DNA from 3 places in the Streptomyces sp. NPDC096176 genome. Region 3 is predicted to be linked to each of the others. Evidence: riboswitches for the same ligand, from Rfam matches in the RefSeq annotation. Region 3 holds a riboswitch; each other region holds the start of a gene.
The links. Region 3 has a riboswitch for cyclic di-AMP ahead of ACIQ7Q_RS27175 (M23 family metallopeptidase). Riboswitches for the same ligand answer to the same signal wherever they lie in the genome.
Positions count from the first base shown of each region.

Region 1: it holds a riboswitch for cyclic di-AMP, as region 3 does, so the genes downstream of both, ACIQ7Q_RS32165 (peptidoglycan DD-metalloendopeptidase family protein) here and ACIQ7Q_RS27175 (M23 family metallopeptidase) in region 3, are expected to answer to the same signal.
Region 2: it holds a riboswitch for cyclic di-AMP, as region 3 does, so the genes downstream of both, ACIQ7Q_RS34570 (M23 family metallopeptidase) here and ACIQ7Q_RS27175 (M23 family metallopeptidase) in region 3, are expected to answer to the same signal.

Region 1 covers NZ_JBIWFV010000017.1:80,337-84,539, forward strand. Annotated here, with positions in the region: gene ACIQ7Q_RS32160 (SGNH/GDSL hydrolase family protein) at 1-504, opposite strand, end outside; gene ACIQ7Q_RS32165 (peptidoglycan DD-metalloendopeptidase family protein) at 741-1,661, opposite strand; cyclic di-AMP (ydaO/yuaA leader) riboswitch at 1,664-1,821, opposite strand; gene ACIQ7Q_RS32170 (tyrosine-protein phosphatase) at 2,501-3,313, shown strand; gene ACIQ7Q_RS32175 (DUF6126 family protein) at 3,323-3,487, opposite strand; gene ACIQ7Q_RS32180 (helix-turn-helix domain-containing protein) at 3,505-4,095, opposite strand.
Region 2 covers NZ_JBIWFV010000026.1:3,700-7,902, reverse strand. Annotated here, with positions in the region: gene ACIQ7Q_RS34575 (aldo/keto reductase) at 1-870, opposite strand, end outside; gene ACIQ7Q_RS34570 (M23 family metallopeptidase) at 1,033-2,079, opposite strand; cyclic di-AMP (ydaO/yuaA leader) riboswitch at 2,090-2,246, opposite strand; gene ACIQ7Q_RS34565 (PP2C family protein-serine/threonine phosphatase) at 2,475-3,626, opposite strand; tRNA gene ACIQ7Q_RS34560 (tRNA-Met) at 3,866-3,939, opposite strand; gene ACIQ7Q_RS34555 (MerR family transcriptional regulator) at 4,079-4,203, opposite strand, start outside.
Region 3 covers NZ_JBIWFV010000011.1:113,625-117,827, forward strand. Annotated here, with positions in the region: gene ACIQ7Q_RS27165 (M16 family metallopeptidase) at 1-94, shown strand, start outside; gene ACIQ7Q_RS27170 (M16 family metallopeptidase) at 112-1,479, shown strand; cyclic di-AMP (ydaO/yuaA leader) riboswitch at 1,710-1,871, shown strand; gene ACIQ7Q_RS27175 (M23 family metallopeptidase) at 1,885-2,667, shown strand; gene ACIQ7Q_RS27180 (GntR family transcriptional regulator) at 2,879-3,556, shown strand; gene ACIQ7Q_RS27185 (HPr family phosphocarrier protein) at 3,800-4,081, opposite strand.

The DNA of each region.
Region 1 (4,203 bases), on a different contig from region 3:
CGACCACAGGTCGAGCACCGGGCAGCCGTAGCGGTCCGCGATGGCCCGCACATGGGCCGTGTACGTGGCGATCCTGCCGCGCAGATGCCGCAGGACCGGCACGTCGCGGGTGTCGAAGCCGGTGGTCACCATGACGGTGCCCACCGAGCGCGTGAGGTCGGCGACGGCCCGTTCGAAGCGCTCGGCGACGGCGTCCGGGTCGGAGCCGGGCCTGATGATGTCGTTGCCACCGGCGCAGAAGGTCACCAGGTCGGGCGCGAGTTCCTTGGCCCTGGGCACCTGCTCCTCGACGATCTGGTCGAGGAGACGCCCGCGTACGGCGAGGTTGGCGTACCTGAAGGTGTGTTCCGGCCTACGGTCGGCGAGCAGGACCGCGAAACGGTCCGCCCAGCCGACGTATCTCCCGTCGGGCCCCGGGTCCCCCACGCCCTCGGTGAAGCTGTCACCGATCGCCGCGTACGACCCGAATGCGTTACTGATCTCTGTTCTCGAATCGTCTGCCACGAGAGCACATCTTTCCTTTACGGATGTGACCTACGCGACCGTAAGGAGGGGTTGACGCGGGGTGATCTTTGCCACCGGTCAAGATTCGGCCAACCCGGAATACGCGGAAGCCCCCGCTCCGCGTTGTGCGGGGCGGGGGCTTGCCGACGTGGACCGCCGGCCGGTGCTTGCCGCACCGGAGGCGAACACCATGTCAGATCACCTGGGACCCAGGGCGATCGGACGGTTCGGAGGGGTCAGAGGGAGACGCCGTGCTCCCGGAGGTAGGCCAGCGGGTCGATGTCGGAGCCGTAGCTCGGGCCGGTCCGGATCTCGAAGTGCAGGTGCGGGCCGGAGGAGTTGCCCGTGGAGCCGGAGAGGCCGATCTGCTGACCACCGGACACGGACTGACCGCTGGAGACGCCCAGCGAGGAGAGGTGGGCGTACTGGGAGTAGGTGCCGTCCGTGTGCTGGATGACGACCTCGTTGCCGTACGAGCCGCTCCAGCCGGCAGAGACGACGGTGCCGGCTCCGACGGCCTTCACGGAGGTGCCGGAGGAGGCGGCGAAGTCGACACCGGTGTGGTAACCGCTGGACCACATGGCGCCGGAGGCGCGGTACGGCGTGGTGACGCCCGCGTCGACCGGGGCGGAGAAGCCGGACGCCGGGGTGGATGCCTCCTTCGCGGGAGCCTCCTTCGCCGGAGCCTCGGCCTGCGGCGCGGCGGGCCGCGAGTCGTCGCGCGAGGGACGGGTCTGCGACTCGGAGCGGGGCTCGGGGTCGTTCTTGACCTTGGACTTGGCGCCGATCGTCAGCTCGAGACCCGGGTGGATCAGCGCGGGGTCGGCGCCTATGGCGCGGCGGTTGTCGTTGAAGAGCTGCTTCCAGCCGCCGCGGACGTTCTGCTCTTCCGCGATCTTCGACAGGTAGTCGCCGGCGACGACGGTGTACGTCTTCGGGGCCTTCTTGGCGCCCTGAAGGGCGGCAGCCTCGACGGCGCCGGGGGCCGCGGTGGCGGCCTGCTCCGGAGCTGTGGCCGGTGCCGCCGCGGGTGCGGCGTTGGCGGAGGTGGCGCCGAACAGGGGCAGCGCGATGGCGGCGCCACCCGTACCGGCGACAACGAAGCCACGGGTGATCGGGTTGGTCTTGGGACGGCGGTGCTTACCCTTTGCGGGCATGGCGCTTTCCTCTCCGGCGCCTGCGAGGTGAGCTGTCGGGTTCGGGCTGGAGATGCCCGGTCGTGAACGTGCACGACTTCACCCCAAGCCGTCCGAATTAACCGGAATCGGCGTACTACCTGGGTCCCCCGCTCCTGCCACACGTGGGTGGGTTCGAATTCCGGTCGGCGGCAGGATTAGGCGGTCCGTCCGGATTGAGCGTGACCGTAGGCGAGTCGGGCAGTCCCGGACAAGCCACGATTTTCCCCGATCAATGACGGGGGTGATATCAACAGGGATTTCCCGGTCACCCTCCGTGGACAACGGAGCATCAATTCCCTTGCCGAGGAGGGAATTCGTGTCACCGACGCGGCCACAGAACGTCACGGATATGACGCTGCTCACGGACCGCAGCCCATCCCCCCTGCTTACGGGGCACGTTATGCCTAAACAGCTAATTCGGACAGAACATACATTTAGCCATCTACTCCCGCACTTACCGCAGCGCGCTACGGCCCCTCGCTTTCCACCTCCACCGAAGGAGCAAGAATGTGGCCGCCGGTCACGGCCACGAGGGGGCGATACCGCTCCCTGCCACCGTCGCCCGTAATGAACGCACTCGATACAGATGCACCATTTCGCCCCCACCGGTGAGGGGCACCCCTTCGCAGGACCGGACAGGTCCCCGTACATCACCCGCCGTGCGGACCGTCGGGGCTGCGCACCCGAGGAAATCGGCACGCGTCCGTCAACACCGTTGGTTCATGGCCGAGATGAGTGCCTCATGAACGAGTGTCGTATGGTCGAAGCCGCGCCATCGTCGGCGACCAGCGCCGACGGCAGTACCTGAAGGAGTCCTCGTGACGCAGCAGCTGCCGCAGGCCCCCTCGACAGAGCCGGAGCTGACCGGTGTCCGCAACTTCCGGGACGTGGGCGGACTGCCGACCGTGGACGGGCGGCGGGTGCGGCACGGCCGGCTTTTCCGCAGCGGACACCTGGCGCACGCGACGGCGAGCGACGCGGCGTTCCTCACGACCCTGGGACTGCACACGATCTTCGACTTCCGCAACGCCGCCGACCAGCGGCTGGAGGGCCCGGACGTCGAGCTGCCCGGCGTGCGCAATGTGAATCTGCCGCTGAGCGACCCGGCCGACGGCGCCGAGTTCTGGAAGATGGTCCGGGACGGCAATCTCGATCAGCTCAAGGCCATCCTCGACGACGGCAAGGGCGCAGGGCGGATGATCGCCTCGTACCGCATGATCGTCAAGGAGCGGACGGCCGAGCACAGCCAGGTTCTGCACGCACTGGCCGAGGACAGCGTCCCGGCCCTGATGCACTGCGCCGCCGGCAAGGACCGCGCCGGGCTGTCGATCGCCGTGTCACTGCTGGCCGTCGGCGTGGAGCGGGACGCGATCGAGGCGGACTACCTCAAGTCCAACGACCCGCACCGCCGTTACAAGGTCCGGCGCACCGACAGCTCCCCCACCGGAATGTCCCCCGAGGTGATGGAACTGCTCAGCCCGCTCTTCGACGCCCGCGCCGAGTACCTGGCCGCGGCCTTCGACGCGATCGAGGAGAACTGGGGCACACCGGAGCGGTACCTCACCGAGGGCCTCAAGCTCTCCCGCGAAACCCGCGAGCGGCTGCGCACACGACTTCTCGAAGAGGGCTGAGGCACCGGGTCACTGGTTCTGGCCACCCACCAGGAACAGCAGGTAGAGGAATCCGGCGATGACGTGGCCCGCGATCAGATAGAGGAAGAGCCGGATCACCAGCCCGCGGGGAAACCGCTCCTCACTGGAGCTCTCGCCGCCCGTGGCGCGTCGGTCCAAGGGGTCGTGGGACATGCCTTCGATCGCCTTCCTTACCGGTCAGAGGTGGGGTGCAGTTCCGAACTCTGCAGCAGTGTGTGCACGAACAGCAGCTCGGCCCCCTCGGGGCCGGAGGCGGCGATGCGGTGCGGGGTGAGCGAATCGAAGTGCGCGCTGTCTCCGGGAGCCAGGTCGTACACCGTGTCGCCGAGGGTGAGACGGAGCCGTCCCTCCACGACATGGAGCCACTCCTCGCCCGGGTGCACGCGCTCCAGATCTCCCTGGACACCGTACGGGACCGTCACACGGAGGGCCTGCATCGCCCGGCCGGGGGCTCCGGCCCGTCGGTAGTGCCAGCCGTCGGCCGCCGCGGGTTCCCGGCGGGCGCGGACGACCGGGTCCTTCTCCAGCGGCTGCTCGCCGAGAAGCTCCGCCACCGTCGTACCGTAGATCCGGGCAAGGGCGAGCAGCATCGGCAGCGAGGGCTGTCGCCGGCCCGTCTCCAGTCGGGAGAGGTGGGCGGGTGACAGTCCCGCCCGCTGGGCGGCCGACTCGAGGGTGAGTCCGCGGCGGCGGCGCAGTTCACGCAGCCGGGGCGCCATCTCGGGCAGCTCGTCACGCGCCGGCTCGACGGGGGTGGTCATGCCTCCATTGCGCCAGAATCCTGCCTCTGAGGCAAATTCCTTGCCCCAGAGGCAAAACCCCTCACCCGCGCCGTTGACGCCGATCGCGGCAGCCCGACGCCCCGGGCC
Region 2 (4,203 bases), on a different contig from region 3:
GAGCTGCTCGACCGTTCGGGCGGAGGCGATCGGGGCGGCGACGGTCGGCTGCGCGGCCAGCCATGCGAGCGCGACGGTCGCGATCTCCGCGCCGCGCGCCTGCGCGACCTCGTCGAGCGCGGCGAGGACCCGAAGGCCCCGCTCCGACTCCAGGTGCTTGGACGCGCCCTGGGCCCGGGCGCTCTCCACCGCGGCGCCCGGCCGGTACTTGCCGGTGAGAAAGCCGGACGCGAGCGCGTAGTAGGGGACGGCGGCGAGTCCGGCGCGGGCGGCGGTTTCCTGGAGCTCGCCCTCGTATGTGTGGCGCGAGACCAGGTTGTAGTGCGGCTGCAGCGCCGTGTAGCGGGCGAGGCCCTCCCGCTCGGAGAAGTCCAGGGAGGCCTGGAGCCGCTCGGCGCTGAGGTTGGAGGCGGCGATCGCGCGGACCTTGCCTTCCTTCACCAGCTGGTCGAGGGCGGTGATGATCTCCTCGACGGGCACGGACGGGTCGTCGAAGTGGGTGTAGTAGAGGTCGATGTAGTCGGTCCCCAGCCGGGCCAGCGACTCCTCCGCCGCGGCCTTGATCGTGGTGGCGGAGAGGCCCTGGTGCCGAGGGTGGGCGCCGACCTTGGTGGCGACGACGACCTCGGAGCGGTTGCCGCGGGCGGCGAGCCACTTGCCGATGAGCGTCTCCGACTCGCCGCCCTCGTTTCCGGGCACCCAGGACGAGTAACTGTCGGCGGTGTCGACGAAATTGCCTCCTGCGGAGGTGTATGCGTCGAGCACGGCGAAGGTCCGCGTCTCGTCGGCCGTCCAGCCGAAGACGTTGCCGCCGAGGGCGAGCGGAAAGACGCTGAGGTCGGAGGAGCCGAGAGTGCGTGAGGAGGCCATGCGCTGATCAACAACTCGTCTTCCCCGGCGTATTCCGGCAGCCCTGGCATCGGGGGGTGCGCCCGGGCTGCCGGAGACATGGGTATGCCCGGCACAGGAGTCGCCGGGTGCCTCGTTCAGTGGTGTCCGAGGCGCCGCGGTGGTCCCGTACCGGGCAGGGGGTCAGACCGTGAGGCCCTTGCCGCGCAGCCACGCCATGGGGTCGATGCCGGAGCCGCCCGTGGTGTGCACCTCAAGATGCAGGTGCGGCCCGGTGACGTTGCCCGTGGCGCCGACGCGTCCGATGGTTTCGCCGGTCGTCACCTTCTGGCCGGCGCTCGCCGTCATCGACGACAGGTGGGCGTACAGGATCTCGGTGCCGTCGTCGAGCTCGAGCACGATGCGGTAGCCGTAGGAGCCGGACCAGCCCGCGGACTTGACCGTGCCGCCGTGCACGGCCTTGACCGGGGTGCCCGTCGGGGCGGCGAAGTCGAGGCCGGTGTGCTGCCCGGAGGACCACATGGAGCCGGACTCGCCGTACGTGGAGGTGAGAGTGTACGAAGAGGTGGGGAGGGCGAAGCTCTTGGCGAGCTCGGCGAGACGCTCTGCCTCCGCCTTGGCCCGCGCGGCCTCCTCGGCCTTGCGCTTCTCCTCTGCGGCCTTGGCTTCCGCCGCGCTCTGCTGCTTCTCGGCAGCTGCCGCGGCCTGCTCGGCGGCGAGCGTCTCCGCCGCTGCCTTCGCCTCGGCGTCCGCCTCCGCCTGCTGCTGCTCGGCCTGCTGGAGGATGCGGGCGCGCAGTGCCTCGCCCGCGCCCGCCCCCTGAGCGGAGCTTGTGCCGCCGTCGGCGACGGTCGTCGCGGCGGTGAGCGGCGCCGTGTTCGCCTGCGCGGCGGAGTCCACGGAGTCGTCCGAGATCAGGGATCCCACGCCCGGAAGGGACTTGGCGTCGGGGAGTTTGTCGGTGATGGCGTCGGGCAGAGATATGGAGACCGCGGGCTTGTCCTGCGCGGTGGCTATGCCGCCCGCACCGACAGCGGCGATCACGCCGACTCCGAGCACCGTGGAGCTGCGGGCGAGCCCGCCCCGCTGCTTGATGACGCGGTGCCGACCGCGCACCGGGCGGATGGAGTCCTCGGTGGGATTCCACTCCTCCCAGGTCCGCTCGGGTGCGTCGTCGCCGAAGCGTTCGGACGCGAAGCGGGCCTCGGGGGCAGGCATGTTGGACGCCACGAAGGCGTTCTCCTTCCTTCCTTATCGCCTACCGGGTTAGCTGACGGGTTCGGAGCAGGAAGGTCTCCTACGAGTACCTCGGCCGCTCGACGGAGCGGCAAAAGGTGCCCGATTCACCCCAATGAGTGGTTCCCCGGTTCCCTTGCGGGATTCGGCGCGTGCGCACGGTGCCGCCTCTTACGACGGCTGGGACGACCGCGCTGCGTTATCGAACGTTAATAGACGCCGGGGCTGGAATCCAAGCTGTTCCGGGTGATCGTTAACGGCTTCGGCCGGGACTTAACCGGACAGAAGCGGCCGGACCCGGGCGACTTGATCAAACGTCAGACGGGCCCGTGTTCCTGATGGTGTGTCAGCTGTTATGCGGAGGGGTGTGCTACGACTACGCACCGCAATCAGGACGGGTACGCCGGGACCACCGGCATCGTCCGGCGCCGTTCCGGCCCGCCCGCCGCGGGCCGGGCGACCGCCAGCAGCGCCATGTCGTCGTTCGACCCGCCGCCCGTGTGCCGGCGGACATCGTCGATCAGTGCGTCCAGAAGCTCGTCCGGCCCCGGGAAAAGACGTCCCCCGAGCCGCTCGACGGGATCGTAGAAGACCCCCCGGTCGTCGCGCGCCTCCGTCACCCCGTCCGTATAGAGCAGCAGCGTCGCCCCGTCGGGCAGCGGATACTCGTCCGCCCTGTCCGACCACGACCCCAACTCACCCATTCCCAGCGGCAGCGCCGCCTCCGACGGCTCGAGCACGTCGACACCGCCGTCGGCACGCAGCACAAGCGGCTCCGGATGGCCACGGTTCACCAGCCGTACCAAGGCCCGGCCGCGCGGGATCTCGCCCAGCACGGCGGTGGTGAACCCCTCGACGAGGTCGAGCCCCTCCCGTCGGATGCCCTCGCGCCGGAGCGCCCGCTCCAGCCGCTGGGCCACGCCCTCCAGGGAGCTCTCCTGCTCGGCCGCCTCACGGAACGCTCCGATGATCACGGCCACCGTCCCGACCGCGCCCAGTCCCTTGCCCCGCACATCGCCGACGACGAGCCGTACCCCGTGCTGGGTGTCCTGCACGGCGAAGAGGTCGCCGCCGATGAACGCGTCCGCCTGCGCCGCCTCGTACCGAGCGGCGATGTGCAGGCCGCCGATCCGCTCGACCGGCTCGGGCAGCACGGCCCGCTGCGCGGTCTCCGCGATGACCCGGGCCGAGGCGAGCTTCTCCCCGCTGCGCCGTACGACACGATTGATGAGCAGTGCGAGGGCGGCGACCGTCAGCAGCGTGGTCGTCTCCGTGACCGCCGTGATCTGCGCGGCGGTCCGGTTCACGACATGGAGGCCGCTGACGGCGATCACCGCCGCGATCCCGGTCAGCAGCGTCGTGACCCAGCTGACGACGGGCGCCGCGATGAGCGGGGCTGCGGCGAAGAGCGGTACCGCGGTGAAGCGGGCGGGGGTGAGGAGGTCGAAGACGACACCGCCGACGATCATCAGGGCCGGCAGCACGCGTACGGGCCACGGGGCGCTCCGGGAGCCGGCCTGGTCTCGCGACTCCTGTCCCAAGGGTGCTCTCCTACCGGGTCCGCTGACGGCCGCGGACTTTGCCGCGCCCTCCCCAGGCTGAGCGCCGACGCACCGCGCAGCGACTCCCCGTCGTCCAACCGGGCGACGGACGGGCGCCGGGCACGCACGGAGTACGGCCGGAAGAAGACGGGCACGGCCGGAAAACGGGGGTACGGCCGGAAGAACAACAACGGCCCGGCAGTCGATCTCTCGATCGTCTGCCGGGCCGTGGCCATCAGTAGCGGGGACAGGATTTGAACCTGCGACCTCTGGGTTATGAGCCCAGCGAGCTACCGAGCTGCTCCACCCCGCGTCGGTGAACACAACCTTACGCCATCCGGAGCAAGATCAAATCCACTTACCGTTCCGGCCCCGCCGAGGCGGTCACATCCACGGCATGTCGTCCGTCAGTCCTACGGGAGCGGCCCTCGCCGTCGGGGCCGGATGCCGGCTCACTGGGAGCCGGCCCGGCGCAGCTCCTCGTTGAGGCGGAGGGCTTCGTCGAGTTGGTCCTCGAGGATGATGATCCGGCAGGCGGCCTCGACCGGGGTTCCCTGGTCGACGAGTTCACGGGCCC
Region 3 (4,203 bases):
GCACCCCGAGAACAGGGCGGTGCTGGTCTACGAACCGATCGCCGAAGAGACCGAAGCGGCCGACGAGAACGAGCACGAGGGGACGGACCAGTGAGCGACGCTGCCGTGACCATGGACTTCCACCCGCAGCCGAAGGCGGGCGCCCCCCGCCCCTGGGCCTTTCCGGCGCCCGAGCGCGGCACTCTCGACAACGGCCTGACGGTGCTGCGCTGCCACCGCCCCGGCCAGCAGGTGGTGGCCGTCGAGATCTCGCTCGACGCCCCGCTGGACGCCGAGCCCGAGGGCATCGACGGTGTCGCCACGATCATGGCGCGCGCGCTCTCCGAGGGCACTGACAAGCACTCCGCCGAGGAGTTCGCCGCCGAGCTGGAGCGCTGCGGCGCCACACTCGACGCGCACGCCGACCACCCAGGCGTCCGGGTCTCGCTGGAAGTTCCGGTCTCCCGGCTGCACAAGGCTCTCGGCCTGCTCGCCGAGGCGCTGCGCGCCCCTGCCTTCGCGGACGGCGAGGTCGAGCGGCTGGTCCGCAACCGCCTCGACGAGATCCCGCACGAGACGGCCAACCCGGGCCGCCGGGCCGCAAAGCAGCTGTCCAAGGAGCTCTTCCCGGCCGATCTGCGTGTCTCGCGCCCGCGCCAGGGCACCGAGGAGACCGTGGCCCGGATCGACTCGGCGGCCGTGCGTGCCTTCTTCGATGCGCACGTGCGCCCCGCCACCGCGACAGCGGTGGTCGTCGGCGACCTCACCGGCGTCGACCTGAACGCCGTCCTCGCCGAGACGCTGGGCACCTGGACGGGCGACAGCGCGGAGCCCCGCCCCGTGCCGGCGATCAGCGCCGACGACACCGGCCGGGTGGTCATCGTCAACCGCCCCGGCGCCGTGCAGACGCAGCTGCTCATCGGCCGTATCGGTGCGGACCGCCACGACCGCGTCTGGCCCGCCCAGGTGCTGGGCACGTACTGCCTCGGCGGCACCCTCACCTCCCGCCTCGACCGCGTGCTCCGCGAGGAGAAGGGGTACACCTACGGGGTGCGGGCCTTCGCCCAGGTGCTGCGCTCCGCGCCGGACGGTTCGGGCGCCTCGATGCTCGCCATCAGCGGCTCCGTGGACACCCCCAACACCGGCCCGGCGCTCGAGGACCTGTGGAAGGTGCTCCGCACGCTTGCGGCCGAGGGGCTCACCGAGGCAGAGCGCGATGTCGCCGTGCAGAACCTGGTGGGCGTCGCGCCGCTGAAGTACGAGACGGCGGCGTCCGTGGCGGGCACGCTGGCCGATCAGGTCGAGCAGCACCTTCCGGACGACTACCAGGCACAGCTGTATCTGCGGCTGGCGGAGACGGGCACGGTGGAGGCCACGGCGGCGGTGGTCAACGCCTTCCCGGTGGACCGGCTGGTCACCGTGCTCGTCGGTGACGCGGCGCAGATCGAGGAACCGGTCAAGGCCCTCGGGATCGGTGAAGTGACCGTCGTCACGGGCTGATTGAAAGTCGCTTATCGGTCATACAGTTCGAAACGGGCATGTGGTGCCCAAGTGGAACCCCGGCTTCGGATCGTTTGCCGGGGTTCCGCCCTTTGTCGCTTTTGTGAGGGAGATGGCCGTTCTGCTCTGTGGCATGCGCTACAAAATGGGCTGTCCGTTTGGTGATTGACAGATGAGCTGCCTAGCGTCGATCCGGCTGTTCGCCAGAAGATCGCCGCACCCGTGGCATCGGACAGTCATCGCCGAGTCCCCGTCAGGCGCGAGCCTGGGGAGCCGGGGACCCACGAAGTCCCTGGGGTGAATCGGACGCCTTCGCCCGCGCGGAGGGGCCCGTAGGAGACCTTCCTGCTCCGAACCCGTCAGCTAACCCGGTAGGCGAGAAGGAAGGAAAGGACCAGCCTCTTCATGGCGTTCACCCGTGCCACCGGGAAGCACCGTGCCCCGAGCCGCCTGACGCGCCGCAGGGCGAACCTCGCGGGCGTCGCTGCCCTCGCCACCACCGGCGTCATCGGCAGCTTCGCCTCCCCGGCGCTCGCCGCCGACGCCGAGGCCGCTCCCGTCGAGGACACCGGTCTCACTCATATCGTCTCCATGGGATCGATCGCCGACGAGATAGCCGACCAGGCCGCCGCCCAGGAGCGGGAGGCCGAGGAGGCCGCCGCCGAGGCGCGGGCGAAGGCAAAGGCCGAGGCCGAGGCGAAGCGCAAGGCCGAGGCCCGCGCCAAGGCGGCCCGCGAGGCCGAGGAGCGCGCCGCCCGCGAGGCCGAGCGCAAGCGCCTGAACTCCTTCCGGCTCCCCATCGCCGGCTCCTTCGTGACCACCGGCTACAAGACCGGTGGCACCCTGTGGTCCTCCGGCAGCCACTCGGGAGTCGACTTCCGCGCTGCGTCCGGCAGTTCGGTCGTCGCCGTCGGCTCCGGCACCGTGGTCGAGGCCGGCTGGGGCGGCGCGTACGGCAACAACATCGTCATCCGCATGAACGACGGCACCTACACGCAGTACGGCCACCTGTCGTCCATCGGAGTCTCCGTCGGCCAGCAGGTCACCCCCGGCCAGCAGATCGGTCTCTCCGGCTCGACCGGCAACTCGACCGGCCCGCACCTGCACTTCGAGGCCCGGACCACCGCGGACTACGGCTCCGACATCGACCCCGTCGCCTACCTGCGCTCGCACGGCGTCAGCGTCTGACCCGCCCCAGCAGTGTCCGAGGGCCCCCGGCATCCCCGCCGGGGGCCTTCGGCGTTTTGCGTGGCGTTTCCGCCATTCCGCGATTGCCCGCTCATTCAAAAGGTTCCATGGATTCCCGCCTGCCGTCGGAAAATCGAGCGCATTGCAATAGAGTCACGGGAACACGCGTCAATCAGTTGCGTTTCGCTCGGATCAAGGCGGAGGTTCGGTCATGCGCATTCCCGCGCACTCGGTATGCACGGCGATCCGCGAAGACATCGTCTCCGGCGTGTTCGAACGCGGCAGTCGGCTCACCGAGGAGCAGCTGGCACGCCGCTACGGAGTCTCCCGCGTTCCCGTGCGCGAGGCGTTGCGCACCCTGGAGTCGGAGGGGTTCGTCGTCACCCGGCGGCACGCGGGCGCCTGCGTCGCCGAGCCCACCGAGCAGGAGGCCGCCGACCTCCTCGAGATCCGCATGCTGCTGGAGCCGCTGGGCGCGGCGCGCGCCGCCCAGCGGCGCACGGAAGCGCATTTGAAGGTGCTGCGCGGCCTGGTCAGACTGGGCCGGGACAGGGCGCGGCGGGGACAGGGCGAGGACCTGCGCTCCCTCGACGCCTGGTTCCACGAGACCCTCGCCCAGGCCTGCGGCAGCCCCGGTCTGACGGCTCTGCTGATTCAGCTGCGGCACAAGACCGCCTGGATGTACGCCGTGGAGCAGCCGGCCGAGCCGGTCGAGTCCTGGGCCGAGCACGGGGCGATCGTGGACGCCGTGGCGCGCCGCGACGCCGAGCGCGCGCGGGCGCTGACCGCCCTGCACGCCGAGCGGGTCGCGGCGGCGCACCGGCTGCGGCGCACGGTGCGGGTGAGGACTTCGCAACCTGCCGTAAACACGGCGAGCGGCCGGAATTAACAGGCGGCGTATACAAAAGGGAAGCGGTGGAGCCGGGTCGTTTTATGCTGCCCGGAATTGCTCGGGGGAGCAGTAAGCGAAAAGCCGCGGCACTTCTGAATTCGAAGCGCCGCGGCTTTGTCGTGCGTGATTCCTGCTCTGCCGCGGGGGCGGTGTGCTCCGCACGGCGTCGCGCCACCGTGGGGTGGTGCGTGCTCCGCCCGTGCCACGCGCCTCATGCCGCGCGCCTCGCGAGCCGAGCGCTCAGACGGCCTCGGGGAGCTCGTCGAGGCCCTCCGCCACCAGCTTGGCCAGGCGGTCCAGGGCGGCCTCCGCGCCGTCCGCGTCGGAGGCGAGGACGATTTCCTCGCCGCCCTGGGCGCCGAGACCGAGCACGGCAAGCATGGAGGCGGCGTTGACCGGCGTGCCGTCGATCTTGGCGATCGTCACAGGAACGCCGGAAGCCGTCGCGGCCCGGACGAAGATGGACGCGGGGCGGGCGTGAAGGCCCTCGGCCCAGCCGACGTTGACGCGGCGCTCAGCCATGGTGTTGCCCTTCAAGTCTTGGCGGGTTGTCTAGACCAGTCTCTCATGTGCTCCGGCGTGCTCCTTGCCGACTCGGACCCGGGTGACGGACCGCCCGACCGGCCTCCTCAGCCTGCCCGCAG